Regions from separate parts of the Bradyrhizobium ottawaense genome, predicted to be linked through region 3. Evidence: riboswitches for the same ligand, from Rfam matches in the RefSeq annotation. Region 3 holds a riboswitch; each other region holds the start of a gene.
What was found. Region 3 has a riboswitch for cobalamin ahead of CIT37_RS26630 (energy-coupling factor ABC transporter permease). Riboswitches for the same ligand answer to the same signal wherever they lie in the genome.

Region 1: it holds a riboswitch for cobalamin, as region 3 does, so the genes downstream of both, CIT37_RS19855 (TonB-dependent receptor) here and CIT37_RS26630 (energy-coupling factor ABC transporter permease) in region 3, are expected to answer to the same signal.
Region 2: it holds a riboswitch for cobalamin, as region 3 does, so the genes downstream of both, metE (5-methyltetrahydropteroyltriglutamate--homocysteine S-methyltransferase) here and CIT37_RS26630 (energy-coupling factor ABC transporter permease) in region 3, are expected to answer to the same signal.

What each region holds. Positions count from the first base shown of each region.
Region 1 is NZ_CP029425.2:4,147,197-4,152,177, forward strand. It holds gene CIT37_RS19835 (adenylate/guanylate cyclase domain-containing protein) at 1-1,517, shown strand, start outside; gene CIT37_RS19840 (hypothetical protein) at 1,527-1,817, shown strand; gene CIT37_RS19845 (hypothetical protein) at 1,956-2,165, shown strand; gene CIT37_RS19850 (hypothetical protein) at 2,278-2,541, shown strand; cobalamin riboswitch at 2,585-2,798, shown strand; gene CIT37_RS19855 (TonB-dependent receptor) at 2,913-4,981, shown strand, end outside.
Region 2 is NZ_CP029425.2:7,016,676-7,021,656, forward strand. It holds gene metE (5-methyltetrahydropteroyltriglutamate--homocysteine S-methyltransferase) at 1-2,295, opposite strand, end outside; cobalamin riboswitch at 2,397-2,598, opposite strand; gene CIT37_RS33055 (nodulate formation efficiency C protein) at 3,607-4,332, shown strand; gene CIT37_RS33060 (hypothetical protein) at 4,887-4,981, shown strand, end outside.
Region 3 is NZ_CP029425.2:5,568,119-5,573,099, forward strand. It holds gene cobT (nicotinate-nucleotide--dimethylbenzimidazole phosphoribosyltransferase) at 1-404, opposite strand, end outside; gene cobF (precorrin-6A synthase (deacetylating)) at 415-1,164, opposite strand; gene CIT37_RS26630 (energy-coupling factor ABC transporter permease) at 1,211-1,888, opposite strand; cobalamin riboswitch at 1,926-2,144, opposite strand; gene cobA (uroporphyrinogen-III C-methyltransferase) at 2,190-2,921, opposite strand; gene CIT37_RS26640 (cobyrinic acid a,c-diamide synthase CobB) at 2,918-4,228, opposite strand; gene cobM (precorrin-4 C(11)-methyltransferase) at 4,228-4,981, opposite strand, start outside.

The sequences.
Region 1 (4,981 bases), 1.4 Mb from region 3:
TGACGAAGATGCAGGCGTCCTCGGACGAGGAGGCCTATGCGGCGCGCCTTCGCGAGTTCGAGGACGCCGACCGCAAGATCGAGGAGGAGGCCGAGCGCGCGCGCAAGCTGATCAACGCGATCATAGACGACCCTCGCACGCCGTCCGACAACGCCGCGCTGGCACGGATCGAGACCCGCATCGAGACCGCCGTCGGCGAGCTGCGCCGCGATCAGAAGGAGAGCCACGCGAAACTCCTCAACCAGATCGACGCACAGCAGATGGCGGAAGCGCGGATCACGCTCGAGCATATCGACGCGCTGCGCGACCAGTTCAACCAGAAGATCGATGCGATCCGGGCCGACATGCTCAAGCAGGTCTTCGCCAGCACGTCGCAGGTGATCGGCCATCAGCACCAAGCGATCATCGTCTCTGGCATCGTGACGTTGCTCGCGGCGATCGTCGGCTTTGCCTTTGCGCTCCTGGTGTCCAGCGGCATCACGCGCCCGGTGCGGCTGCTGCTCGCCGGCACCCGCGAGGTCGAGGCCGGCCGCTTCGACAAGACCATCACCGTCTCCACGCAGGACGAGATCGGCGAGCTCGCCGCGGCTTTCAACCGCATGACCGAGCAGCTCAGGCACAACGAGCGCATCCGCGAGACCTTTGGCCGCTACATCGATCCCAAGGTGGTGCAGGGGCTGATCGACCGGCCCGAGGTCGCGATCGACGGCGAGCGCCGGGTCATGACCATCATGTTCTGCGACATGAGCGGCTTCACCTCGATGAGCGAGGGCATGACCCCGCGCGGCCTCGTCAGGGTGATGAACCACTATTTCACGGTGATGTCCGGACCGATCAGGGGTAATCGCGGCATCATCGACAAATATATCGGCGACGCCATCATGTCCTATTGGGGCCCGCCCTTCATCGAGGAAGACGAGCAGGCGCTCCTGGCCGGCATCGCCGCAACCGAGATGGTCGACCAGGTGCCCGCGCTGCAGAAGCAGCTGCCCGACCTGCTCGGCATCCGCGCCATGCCGGCGCCGTGTGACCTGCGGATCGGCATCGCCACCGGCGAGGTCCTGACCGGCAGCATCGGCTCCGAGCTGATGATGAGCTTCACCGTGATGGGCGACGCCGTGAACCTGGCCTCGCGGCTGGAGGCCGTCAACAAGGTCTACGGAACCCGCATCCTGATCTCGCAGGCAACTGCTGACGCGATCGGAGCGCGGCTCGAATTGCGCGAGATCGATCGTCTGGCGGTCGCGGGCCAGAGCGCGCCGCAGCCGATCTTCGAGGTGATGGCGCGGGCGGGCGCACTCACCGGCGCGCAGGACAGCCTGCGCACGCATTATGCCGAAGCGCTCGCCGCCTATCGGGCCCGCCGCTTCGACGAGGCGCGCGCCGCCTTCAACGCCGCGCTCGAAGCCGTCCCCGGCGACGGCCCCTCGCGCACGATGCTCGGCCGCATCGCGCAGCTCGAGGCCAAGCCGCCGGAAGAGGGGTGGGACGGCGCCTGGCGGCTGGAGCAGAAATAGCCGTTTTTGTTGCGCCAGCTCGCCCTGTCGGAAAAAACGTTTCTGCTCGATAACGATGTTCGCCGTGACCTATTTCCCGGGCTTAGGTTGGATGTCCTTGAGGCGTTTGACGGGGACACGCCGATGACGGAACTTCAGGACAGGCTGGAACGGTTCGAGACGCTCACCGCCGAATGTGAGCTGATCGCCAAGCTCGCCACCGACAGCACCAAGCGCGAGTTCTATCTGAAACTCTCGGAGCAATACCGTCAGCTGGCGGTGGACATGCGGCAGGCGATCGCGACCAAGGCTGCTGCCTGACGCCGGCTGCAATCCGATCTTAAGGTTTGGCGCGCATCCTTGACCTCGCGAGCGATCGCTCGTGGTGGAAAGGCCGGGGTTCGCTGCAATGCAGCGCACCTCGCGAGTGTCATTTGCCATGCTTGACAGGGCAATCACATGCGCCTCGTTGCCGTGATCATATTCGCGCTCATGACGGCGGCCTGCGACCAGGAGCAGGATATCACCGGCTCGACGCCGACCTGCCCGATGCGGAACTACAGCTACAATCCCCGCGACATGAACCAGTGCGTCAATGCCTGCAAATCGTGCGATCGCGGCACCACGGTCACCTGCACGACCTCCTGCACCCTCAAGGGCGCGCGCTGAGCGCACCGCCTCTGCCTTGTAGGAATGCAACCCGTGGAATGGGCGGTGCCTGGGCACCGGAACGATTCACATGGGTCAATCATTGAAGCAAGTGGGCAGGACGCGGAGTCCGATGGAAATGGGTATGCTCGATCCCGGCCGGTTTCTGGTGTCGTGCTCGCATTGCGATGCCTGGCCGATGGCAGCCAACGTGAAGCGGTCGAGCTGGACGGCGTCCCCGCACGAGGTCCGCTTCGTCTGCACGCGTTGCCGGCGCGAGGAGACCGCGATCGTCTCGGCCTCCGGCGAATTGACCCCGATCAAGCGCGTCGATGTTCCGCCCCGCGATGTCGCTGTCGCCTGGGCCCAGGCGCAACGTGTGCGCGGGCGGACCTGAGCGGCCGGCACCCAACGGTCGATTGACTCGCGGGGCGAACGGCTCGTAAATGATCGGCGACGGTTCTCCTCATGGAGATCAAAAGGGAATGTGGTGCGGGATTGTCCCAACGCCGGGATTATCTCAACGCCACGGCTGCCCCCGCAACTGTAAGCGGTGAATCTTTCGTCTCATGCCACTGGGAAACTCGGTCCTGGGAAGGCGACGCAAGGTCACGACCCGCGAGCCAGGAGACCTGCCGTCAGCCGTGGTCACACGCGAAGATGTCGGTCGGGGAGTACAGACATTAGCTTCACCGGAGCAATCCATCGCTCTGCCGTGAAACCTCGTTCGCTGTGACGTGCCACTGACGTCATACCGAGGTTACCATTGTGTCCCGTCTCGTCTCTGCCGCCAGGCGCTTTGCCGCCGGCCTGCTCGCATCCGTTTCCCTGCATTCGCTCGATCCGTCCTCCGCCTTCGCCCAGCAGGCGCTTGCCGAGCAATTGCCGCCGATCGAGGTGACCAGGTCCGACGATCAGAACCGAACGCGCGCCAGGGCGATCGGCGATGGCGAGGCGGGGGTGAGGACGAATGTCGCGCCGGCAGGCAATGGCGCCGGCTCATCCGGCTCCGGCGGTGAGGCTGCCGCCGGCAGCGGCGGCATCGTCGGGGCCGCGACGACCGTCATCACGGCAGCCGATATCGCGCATTCGCCATCGCAGACGCTCGCCGAGATCATTGCGACGCAAACGCCGGGGGCCCAGATCACGACGTTCTATGGCGGCCAGATCGGCGCCAAGACCAGCGTGGACCTGCGTGGCTTCGGCGCCTTTGCCACTGCCAACACGCTGGTGCTGGTCAACGGCCGGCGGCTGAACGACGTCGACATGGCGCAGGTGGATCTCTCCACCATCCCGCTCAATTCCATCGAGCGCATCGAGGTGACGCGCGGCAATTCCGGCGCGGTGCTCTATGGCGACAACGCGGTCGGCGGTGTGATCAACATCGTCACCAAAAACGGCGTCGGCGGACCGCCCGTGACCGCGCGCATCGAGGCCGGCTTCGGCTCGTTCAACACCAGGCTCGGCAACGTGTCGACCTCGCTCAATTCCGGTCGGTGGTCGACCTCGTTCTACGGCAATACGGTCAGGACCGATGGCTATCGCGACAACAACCGCTATTCCCAGCAGAATGGCGTCGGCAATCTCAATTACACCACGCCAGGCCTGACTGCTTTTCTCACGGTTACCGGTGATAATCAGGAGCTGCGACTGCCGGGCGGCCGCACCGTCGATCCCTCGATCGGCCTCGACGAGCTCAGGGCCAACCGGCGAGGGACCAGCACGCTGTTCAACTACGCCAACCAGCAGGGTTTTGGCGCGACTGCGGGTTTCACCAAGACCCTGATCAGCGGCGTCGATCTCATCGTCGACGGCGGCGTGCGCGACAAGAAGCAGCAGAGTGCATTCTTTTCCAGCCCGACGCCGGTTCCGGCCTTCTTCTCGTCGACCTATGTCGGTTCCCATCTGACGACATGGTCGATCACGCCGCGGCTCAGCGTGAAGAGCCTGCTGCTCGGCATGCCGTCGCAGCTTCTGACTGGCATCGACTATTACGATGCGAGCTTTGAGCAGAACCGCGGCGCCGGGCAGGGGCTCGCCCCCTGGCACAATTACGACCTCAGGCAGCGGACCGTTGCGGGTTATTTCCAGCACACATTGGGAATCGCCCCCACGACAGACATCTCCTACGGCGCGCGGGTGCAGAACGTCAGTCTTGCGGCACGCGACAATTTCGACCCGGCAGCTCCGTTCAACGCCGACATCGGCGCGTTGCCGCTGACGAGCAACGAGACCCAATATGCGCTGCATCTCGGCGCCGAGCATCGTCTGAACGACCAGGTCTCGCTGTTCGGCCGCGTAGCGCGCGCGTTCCGCACGCCTGATGTCGACGAGCGCCTGTCCTCAGGGCCTTCGTTCGATCCCTTGACCTTCGCTGCGATCCCGCAAACGTTCCAGCTCAAGACCCAGACCTCGCAGGACATCGAGGGCGGTGTTCGCATCAAGGGCGGCGGGTTGCAGCTGCAGAGCAGTCTCTATCTGATGGATCTCACCAACGAGGTCCATTTCAATCCGGTCCTGTTCTACAACACAAATCTTGATCCGACCCGCCGCTACGGCTCTGAGACCAGTCTGTCCTATCGCGTCAACGACGCCCTGCTGCTGCGCTCCGGCGTGGCCTATACAAGTGCGGTCTTCCGCGAAGGCATCTGGGCCGGCAACGACGTGCCGCTGGTCTCGCGCTACACGGCGAGTGCGGGTGTCACCTGGAACATCTGGCAGAATTACGTGGTGCTCGATGCCACCGCGCGCTTCTGGAGCGAGCGTCGCATGGACAACGACCAGGCGGGCACCCAGAAGCCGATCCCCGCCAACGGCACGATCGATCTCAAGCTCAG
Region 2 (4,981 bases), 1.4 Mb from region 3:
CATGTTGGTGAGCGCCGGCCGAACCTCCTCCCATTTGCGCGTTTTTAGGCCGCAGTCCGGATTGACCCAAAGCTGCGAATCCTGCAAACGCGTCCGAGCTAGCACCATCAGCTCCTTCATTTCGCCCGTCTCGGGGACGCGTGGAGAGTGAATGTCGTACACGCCCGGTCCGATTTGATTTGGATATTCGTACTTCCTGAACGCATCCAGTAGCTCCATTTTCGATCGCGACGTCTCGATTGAAATGACATCCGCATCCATTGCAGCGATCGCACCGATGATGTCGTTAAACTCTGAGTAGCACATATGTGTATGGATTTGCGTTTGATCGGTAACGCCCGATGAGCAGAGGCGGAAGCAATCTCCGGCCCAATCGAGATATGCCTTCCAGTCCGACCGGCGCAATGGCAATCCTTCGCGGAGTGCAGCTTCGTCGATCTGTATTATGGCTGCACCGGCATTCTCGAGATCGCGGACTTCATCGCGCATCGCGAGCGCAAGCTGACGGCAGACCTCGCTTCTAGGAATATCATCGCGAACAAACGACCAGTTCAGGATCGTCACCGGTCCGGTCAACATCGCCTTCATCGGCTTACCAGTTAGTGATTGCGCGTAGCGCCACCATTCCACGGTGATCGGCTTCGGCCGCACTACATCGCCAAACAGGATCGGGGGCCTAACGCAGCGCGAACCATAGGACTGAACCCATCCGTTCCTTGTAAATGCGAAGCCGGCGAGTTGCTCGCTGAAGTACTGCACCATGTCATTACGCTCGAATTCGCCATGCACGAGGACGTCAAGACCGATGTCCTCCTGCCAACGTACGGCGCGGGCTATCTCCTCTTTGAGGAACCTGTCGTATTGCTCCTCGCTCATCGCACCTCGCGCATGCGCCGCGCGAGCATTTCGCACCGCTGCGGTCTGCGGAAACGATCCTATCGTCGTGGTAGGAAAAGCCGGCAGTCCAAAGCGTTCCCTTTGGATCTCGGAACGACGGGCAAACGGGGTGGCGCGCTGGCGCATCGTCTGATCGATCGCCCTCATTCGGACAGCGACGTTGGCATTATGGATCTTCGGCGAGGTCCGGCGGGCAGTCGCGGCGCATTCCGACTCGGCAAGAGCTAGCCCAACATTCTGGTCGCCTGCGAGTACCCGCGCCAGGATCGCAAGCTCACGCATCTTCTGAACCGAGAAAGCAAGCCAGCTCTTGACGTCGGACGCGAGCCCGGTCTCGAGTTCAACATCGACCGGCACGTGAAGCAGCGAGCAGGACGGAGCGAGCTGTACACGGTGCCTGCCAAGCTTCGCAATCGAGGGCTTCAGCCGCTGACGGAGCGACGGCAAGTTCGACCGCCACACATTGCGGCCGTCGATGACACCGAGCGACATGACGAGATCACTTCGGCCGTCAGCAATGATCTGATCCAATAGTTCTGGCGCTCGAACCAAATCGACGTGCAGACCGGAAATTGGCAGGCTCAAGGCAGTATCCAGATTGTCGCCTAGGGCGCCGAAATAGCTCGCAAGCATGATCTTGATAGCGGGTCCCTCCTTTGCGAACCGGTTATAGGCGTGCAGCAACGATTGTCGCGCCGCCTCATCCAGATCAAGGACCAGGCAGGGCTCATCAAACTGAACCCAACTTGCCCCTCGTTTGGCTAATTCATGCAGAAGGTCGATATAGACAGGTATCAGATCATCGAGGAGAGAGAGGGGCTGGAACGCGCTATCGGTACTCTTGCCGAGCTTTAAAAATGTGACCGGCCCGATCAGGACAGGGCGGGTCTGAAAGCCAAGAGCCCTGGCTTCCTCATACTCTTCGACGGGTTTGCGAGAGCACAGTCTGAACGCCTGTCCCCGGTAAAACTCGGGAACCATGTAGTGGTAGTTGGTATCGAACCACTTGGTCATTTCCTGCGCGGGCACGCCAGATCCCCGCGTACTCTGGTCGCAACTCGCATCCTGATCGCCGCATTGCGATCCGCGGGCCATGGCGAAGTACGTCTGGAGCGAAACGGATTCTCCGCTCGAGGCGTAGATCTCCGGGATGGCGCCAACCATGACACTTGTATCAAGCACCTGATCATACAGCGAGAAGTCGTTTGACGGAATGATCGTGACGCCGAGCGATTTTTGACGAGCCCAGTTCGCTGCGCGTAGGCCGGATGCGTCTTCGTACAACTGCTGTTCACTAATCTTTCCAGACCAGTAGCTTTCTAGAGCGAGCTTGAGCTCACGCCTTGGGCCGATGCGTGGCGTTCCGAGCGTAGCAACTGGAAGAGAGAGAGGAGACATCGCGTTAACCCCTGTTGGGGACAAAGGCCATGGCGGACGCAGGCAGGAGAAGTCGCGCGTGCGACGGCTGCTTGGCGTACCACCGAGACACCCCGCCCGTGGACCAATATATTGTCGGGGCCGGTCTCCTGGCTTGCTGGTCATCGCTGCTGTCCGGCCTTCCCGAAGCCGTGCAGGCTTCAGTGACATCGTTGGACAGCGGCTCGCCACTTACAGTTGCGGGGGCAGCGCCGGCATTTGCACCGGCTTCCCTCTTAGCTCCGGATCAATGGGAACCGGAGAACCTCGACGACTTGGATTATCGGCACGAGAACTCTTCCGTCAACCTCTCAGATTATGTGCAAGCTAATCTGCGACATCTGCTAGCCGAATGACCGTGCATCTCTGTGACTTACCACCATCCAGAAACATTCTCTAATCAGAGATGTCATAATCAGACATATCCTTCTCAGATACCGGAATAGCATCCGGAGCTGCCTTGAGGCGGAGCCGCACGCTAGATCGATGAAAGGGACAGAAGCAGCCTTCCGGCGGGAGTACCGACGTTTCTATCAGAATGCTTTCGATGCGGCCTTGCGATTTCCAGAGTTTCGCCCAGCACCTCGGCTAGCCAGCTATTCTCTCAACTAAAGGATCTGCAGCGAATAGGCCAAGGCACGTGGCGGAATTTAGCAACATACGAGGCGAGGGGTTGATTTGCGTGCCACCCAGACTTCAAAGCCGGGATCAAGCCGGCTTGGTGCCGCTGGCAATCATGCAGCTCGAACGCCGGCGGCACGATAGCGAACCACACAGCTCAATAGCGGCAAACGCACTTCCGTCCATCAGGCATCCGGCATCGAGGCGTTCAACTCTTCTGCTAAATATCCGGTGCGGGACAAGGATGCACAAGCTGCGGCGGATACACTGAATAGGAACACCGAAAACGTGCAAAGGTCAGAAAGTCGACAAGAGCGACACAAACTCTGTGAAAATTTCCGCCTATTGCCTGGCACGAAGAATGCAGACCCTCGGCATGCCCAGTCTCCTCCTGCTGGGCAGGTCCAGCTCAGCCAACTGACGCAGTCGCTGTCGGGGAAGTTAGCTGCGCATGACATACAGGGAGCGCCTGATCGCGCGGGACAGCCAGCGGGTGCCACGTCGCATCCCGTAAACTTCTTGCGATGGCTCATAGCAGGTTCGAGGTTGCCTGCTTTACAAGATGTTTGGATGAAACGCGATAGGCCGAGGGTTATGAAGAGAATGTCTGGAAGACCCGCGCTATGGCTTTGCTTGGTCGGATTTTTAATCTGCCTCGCCTGGCCGGCTGCCATGAGCAATAATATTCGGGCCAGCGACAGCCCCCTTGTCGAACGATTGAAGTCAACTTGGCGAGCGCAAGATGGTGAGACGATAGAACAAATTATCTCCAATGTCTCGAAGGTGGCACAGTTCGTGCCTCAAATGTGGGGCGTTATTGAACTTGGCCAAAACGACTTTATTTTCGTTTCGTGGACCAGACACCGGGACAACAAATCGGACGAACAGTACGTTATCACCTGGAAGATCGCCCTCGACGGCACGTTTGAACTTGCGTCGACTTATGCGAAGCCGATGGAATTGGGCTGGCGCGCCCTGGCGCTCTCCCTGATCGCCAGTGAAGTCGCAGATGGCGAAAGGGACGCAAATCTTCGCTTTCTGCATGATCCGGCCAACTTCAACTTCGTGGCCACCCCGCAAGGCCGGCTCGGCGATCTTCTGCGGCAGGGCCGCTGTACTATCATTGAACCAGTTGGAGTGGACTACTTACCGAAGCGGAATGGCAAACCGGCCGAGACGGGTGACGTGTGGCGCGTTCTGCTCTTGGTGAATTGTAGTATCCAAGGACCACGTTATTTTGCACACAACGGGGTCATCACTTTCGAAAAGAGAGAAGGACAGGATTGGGAGCCACAATCCTCCTTTGCCAAGCGCATCGCGAAATTTGCCCCTGGCTCCTGGTTCCAACGCACCGAGCCAAATGAAGAGGAAGACTTAGGAGAGCGAAGGCCCGAGTAAACTGCCGCAGAGCAACATCGCGCCGCAGTTCCTCCATGGCCCAGTGCCTCGGACCGACTGCAAGACATACGCGCTCGGCACTTGCTTTGTTTTAGCTTCCGCAACGGTCCGGGTGCCTTTCTCGCAGCAGTCCGGCCCGTCGCAAGAAGGTCGGCCGCGCGATTGCGTTTGTTCCGCCTAGTGTCAGCGGCGCGCACGAGCTTGCGAGATGTGGTTTTCCCGCCTTCACTCCAGCCGGTGTGAGGACACCACTGTGCGTGAGTATAGCAACGTCGAAGGCACCAGGAACTGGGTGTGAGACGAAACCGGCGAGGAAGTTACCGGGAGACGTTCACCGGTAGCGACCCGGCATACCGCTGAGCGCTTGCGCATTTCCGAGCGCGCAGGCCGGGAAGCTCAGGGGCCGTACGCAAGAAAACGTCGAGGACCAGACTGGCTCGACCCTAGCTTAGCTGGCACCCATTCGTCTGCATGTCATCGATCCAGATTTCGAAGCATGGAAAACGCCTGTTTAACTCTGCTCCACCTGCCCAGGTCGACATCAACGATCAATCTTGCCGGGCGTAAGAAGGTTAAGTTATGCGCGGGCGTCTACCCTGAACTCCATTGCGTCTTCTTCTAAATCGGCCAGAGAAAGCCAGACCGATCT
Region 3 (4,981 bases):
TCGCGTGTGCCGTGGCGCGGCTTGTCGGTGACGATTCCTGCCATCTCGTCCTGCGCCAGCGTGCCGGCGTCGACCACCTCCAGGCTCGAGCCAAGCTCGCGCGCCAGCACCGAGATCGCGGCGCCGCCGGCGGCGAAATTCGCCATCATCGCGATAGTCACGGCTTGCGGATAGGCCGATACGCCCTGCGCGACGATGCCGTGGTCGCCGGCGAAGATGATGATCGGCACCCGTGCGGCACGCGGCTGTTCGGTCGCCTGCAGGCCCGCAAGCTCGATTGCGAGCTGCTCGAGCCGGCCGAGCGCGCCGGTCGGTTTTGTCAGTTGCGCCTGCCGCGCAATCGCCGCCTCGCGATGGGCCGCGGAGACATCGGGGCAGTTCTGGGGGACCCATTCGGGGAGCATGCTGCCTCGCTTAACGTGCGCGCTTGAGAATGTAGCTGTCCATGATCCAGCCGTGCCGCTCGCGCGCTTCCTGCCGCGCCGCGACGATGCGCGGGCCAACCTCGGCGAGCGCGCCGGACATGATGATCTGGTCGGGCATGCCGAGATAGGCGCCCCACCAGATCTGCAAGCCCCGCTGATCGAGCGATTGAAACGCCGTGCCGCCGTCGAGCATCACCACCACGGTATCGACATCTTGCGGCCAGCCGCCTTCGCGCAAGCGCCGCCCCGTCGTGACCAGAAAAGGCTCGCCGATGTCGTTGAGCGGCAGCGCATGCGCCGCGCACAGCGCCTGGATCGAGGTGATACCGGGCACGACCTCGATCGTCGGCAACGGATTGAGCCGTCGTGCAATGCGCAGCGAGGAGTCATAGAGCGAGGGATCGCCCCAGATCAGCAGCGCAACCTTGCCTTCGCCTTCGAGATGGTTTGCGATCGCTTTCGACCAGGCCGCGGCAACCGCATCATGCCAATCGTCCACGCCCTTGCGATAGTCAGCTTCACCAGCGTCGCGCACGGGAAGGTCGAATTCGGCAATGATTGTCTTGTCGCTGGTGAGCACGTCCGCGCAGATCGTCCGCCTGAGATCGGCGAGATCGGACTTTGCCGCCCCCTTGCGCGGAATCAGGACGAGATCGGCGGCGTTGATCGCCTGAACAGCGGCGCGCGTGAGCTGGTCGGGATCGCCGCAACCGATGCCTATCAGGGAGAGTGTGAGCATCGCGAACGCGACGGGCGGCCCTGCTGGCCGCCCGTTCGCTTGTCTCTCAGGCCGCGTTGTGCAGGCGCGGGGTGACGAGGCCGGGCGCGGTGACGCCGCGCAGCGACTTCGCCAGTGCCAGCACCGCGAGATCGGCGAGCGGCTCGATCACGATGACGAGCGCATAGGACGCCGCGAACGTCGCGATGTTGGCGAGGTTGCTCATCGCAAAGCCCGAGCCATAGAGCGCCCAGAACGCCACCCAGGCGATCACGCCGGCCTGGTAGGTCGTCGAGAGCGCCAACGCCTGCCGATACTTCAAATCGACATAGGCGGTGTTGCGCGAGATGATCCGTGTGGCGATCGCCTGGATCGCGAACAGCGGCACCAGCAGCGTGGTGACGTTCATGCCGTATTGCGGGATGTCGGCCGGCTCGAAGAACACGCCCTGGAGCAGCAGACCGAAGGCAAGGCCGAACGCCGCCGGCGCCGCGCCGAACAGCAGGAACAGTGTCGAGCCGAGAATGAAGTGCACCTCGGAGACGCCGACCGGGAAGTGCGGCAGGATCTCGAAGAAAGTGAAGACGAGGACTGTGGTGGCCAGCGTCCGCGCCGCGAACGACGTGATGCCCTGCTCACGCACGGTCTCGACCGCGAGCTTCAGCGCAACGCCGCCTGCGGCGATGCCGGTTGCGTAACTCAACACGAGCTTGGCGCCCGTCACGACCCCGGGTTCGATATGCATGGCTCAGTTCCTTCCTGCCGTCACACCCGACGGCCTTGGCCTCAAAACGTGCAGGGCCGGTCTCCTGGCTCGCGGTTCCCCGGGATTTCCGGCCTTCCCGGACCTTGCGGCCCAGTGGCTGATCGGAGTCCCTCACCGCTTACAGTCGCGGGGGCGGCTGGGGTTTTGGGCGCCGCAACTGGGTCCGCCCACCCCCATTCCCGATTATGCTCCGGCGCTTTGCGCCGCGTCGAGCACCATGCCTCTCTTGTGTGCCCCTTTCGCTGAGCCTGCGTCAAGGGGCGAAGGGCGGCCAAGGCCGTCATGTGGGATAATCCCCCGCCAGCGCCCCAAACAGGATCACGGCGGCCGTCGAGGCGGCCCCGCCGCGCGCAAGCTGCTCGGCAAGCTCGGCGATGGTGGTGCGGACCAGCCGTTCGTCGGGGCGTCCGAGGGATTCGGCGAACAGCGCGGGGGTATCCGCAGCGAGCCCGTGCGCGATCAACTTTGCGGCAAGCGCCGGAAAGGTGCGCCGGCCCATATAGACCACGGTCGTCGCTTCCGGGTCGGCCAGTGCCCCCCAGTTCAGGTTAGGCGGCAACGCGCCGGTGACATCAGCCCCGGTCACGAACTGCACCCGGCGCGAGGTATGGCGCCGGGTCAGGGGAATGCCGGCTTGCGCCGCGGCAACGCAGGCCGATGTCACGCCGGGAACGATCTCGTAGCCGATGCCGGCCTCACGCAGCGTCTCAAGTTCTTCCTCGAGCCGGCCGAAAATGCCGGCGTCGCCCGACTTGAGCCGCACCACGCGTGCGCCTGTCGCCGCATAGTCGACCAGCAGGCGGTTGACGTGGTGCTGCTTGGTCGAGGGACGCCCTGCCCGTTTCCCCACCGCGACGAGATTGGCGCCTGGCCGGGCGAGATCGAGGATCGCGCCAGAGGCAAGATCGTCATAGAGCACGACGTCGGCTTCGCGCAGCCGCGCGGCGCCCTTGAGCGTGAGAAGCTCGGGGTCGCCGGGCCCGGCGGAGATGAAGGAGACGAATCCGCTCACCGGTCCTCCGCGATCAGATGAAAGAAGGTGCCGGTGGCGTGGCCGCGCTGCGAGCCGGTCTCGGCGATGACTGCGCCAGTCGCATCATGCACGACCGCCAGCGGCGTATCAGGCTGGGCAAGAATGGTCGAATAGTGGAATTCGTGGCCGCGCAGGCGCGCGCCGGAGCGATGTCCCGGCATCGGCGCGGCGAGTTCGGCCAGACGATAACCGAGATGCATGCGGCGTTTGGCAAAGCTCGTCTCCAGGCCAAGCAGGCCTGTCATCTCGTGGCGGATTCCGTCCGCATCGGTCAAAGCGGTTCCCAGCACCATATAGCCCCCGCATTCGCCGTGCACCGGCCGCGTTTCGGCGAAGGCGCGCAGGCCGCTGCGAAAACGCGCATTGGCCGCGATCTTGCCGGCATGCAACTCGGGATAACCGCCGGGCAGCCAGCACACATCGGCGCTCGCGTCAGGCGCTTCATCGGAGAGCGGCGAGAATGTCGAGATCTCCGCGCCCGCCCGGCGCCAGGCTTCCAGCATATGCGGATAGACGAAGGAGAACGCCGCATCGCGGGCCAGCGCGATGCGCTGCCCCGGCGGTGTCACGTTCAGCCCATTCGCGGCAGGTTGCGGCGACCAGCTGGCAGCCGATCGCAGCACCGCATCGAGATCGACATGCTCGGCGACGAAGCGCGCGGCCTCGTCGATCAGCTTGCCGATCTCGCCCTGCTCTTCGGCCTGCACCAGGCCGAGATGTCGCTTCGGCAGGCTGATCTCGGCATGACGCGGCAGCGCGCCGAACACGGCAATGCCGGAATCGTTGAGCGCACGCCGCACGAGGTCTTCGTGGCGCGGGCTGGCAACGCGGTTGAGCACGACGCCCGCAAGGCGCACACCGGGGCGATAATCGCGAAGTCCCGCGGCGATCGCCGCCGCGGTCTGCGCCTGACCGGAAGGATCGATCACCAGCACCACCGGCCAGCCCAGCATCTCCGCAATGTCGGCGGTGGCACCGGTGCCGGAGACACCGCGCGCGGCGACGCCGTCGAACAGGCCCATCGATCCCTCGGCGAGCACGACATCGGCGTCCGCGCCGCGGCTGACGAGATGGGCGATGCCCCCGCGGTCCATCGCCCAGCTATCGACGTTGACGGAAGCGCGCCCCGTGGCGGCGGCGTGGAAGGCGGGATCGATGTAATCGGGACCGCTCTTGAAGCACTGCACGTTCAATCCGCGATTGCGCCAGGCGCGCGCGAGCGCCAGCGTCAGCGTGGTCTTGCCGACGCCGGAAGCCGGCGCGGAGATGACGAAGCCTGCCGCCATCACGAGGCCTCCGGAAAGCGTGGCTCGGCACCGACAGGCCGATAGCGACGATCGTAGTCGGCGGCATAGAGGCGGCTCTCGTCGAAATCCGCAGCGCCAAGCGTTCTGCCGACCAGAATGATCGCGGTGCGCTCCATCTCGGTGCCGACGGCAGCATCGAGCGTAGCAAGCGTGGCGCGGACGATGCGCTGGTCCGGCCAGCTCGCGCGCCAGACGATGGCGACCGGGCAATCCGCGCCATAACGCGGCGCGAGCTCGGCGACGACCTTGTCGAGCAGATGGATCGACAGATGGATCGCAAGCACCGCACCGGTCGCGGCGAATGCGGCGAGCTTCTCGCGCTCGGGCATCGCACTGGCGCGGCCGGGCGTGCGCGTCAGCACCACCGTCTGGGCGAGACCGGGCAGCGTCAGCTCAGCCTCCAGAGCGGCGGCGGCGGCGGAGAAGGACGGCACGCCAGGCGTCACGGTGAAAGGGATACCGAGTGCGCGCAGGCGGCGGAGCTGCTCGCCCATCGCCGACCAGATCGAGAGATCGCCGGAATGCAGGCGAGCGACGTCCTTGCCTTCGGCATGCGCGGCGGCGATCTCCGCGATGATCTCGTCGAGCGATAGCGGCGCGGTATTGACGATGCGCGCGCCCGGCGGGCAATGCGCCAGCACGCCTTCGGGGACCAGTGAGCCCGCATAGAGGCAGACCGGACAGGCCGCGATCAGGTCGCGGCCGCGCAACGTCAGCAAATCGGGCGCGCCC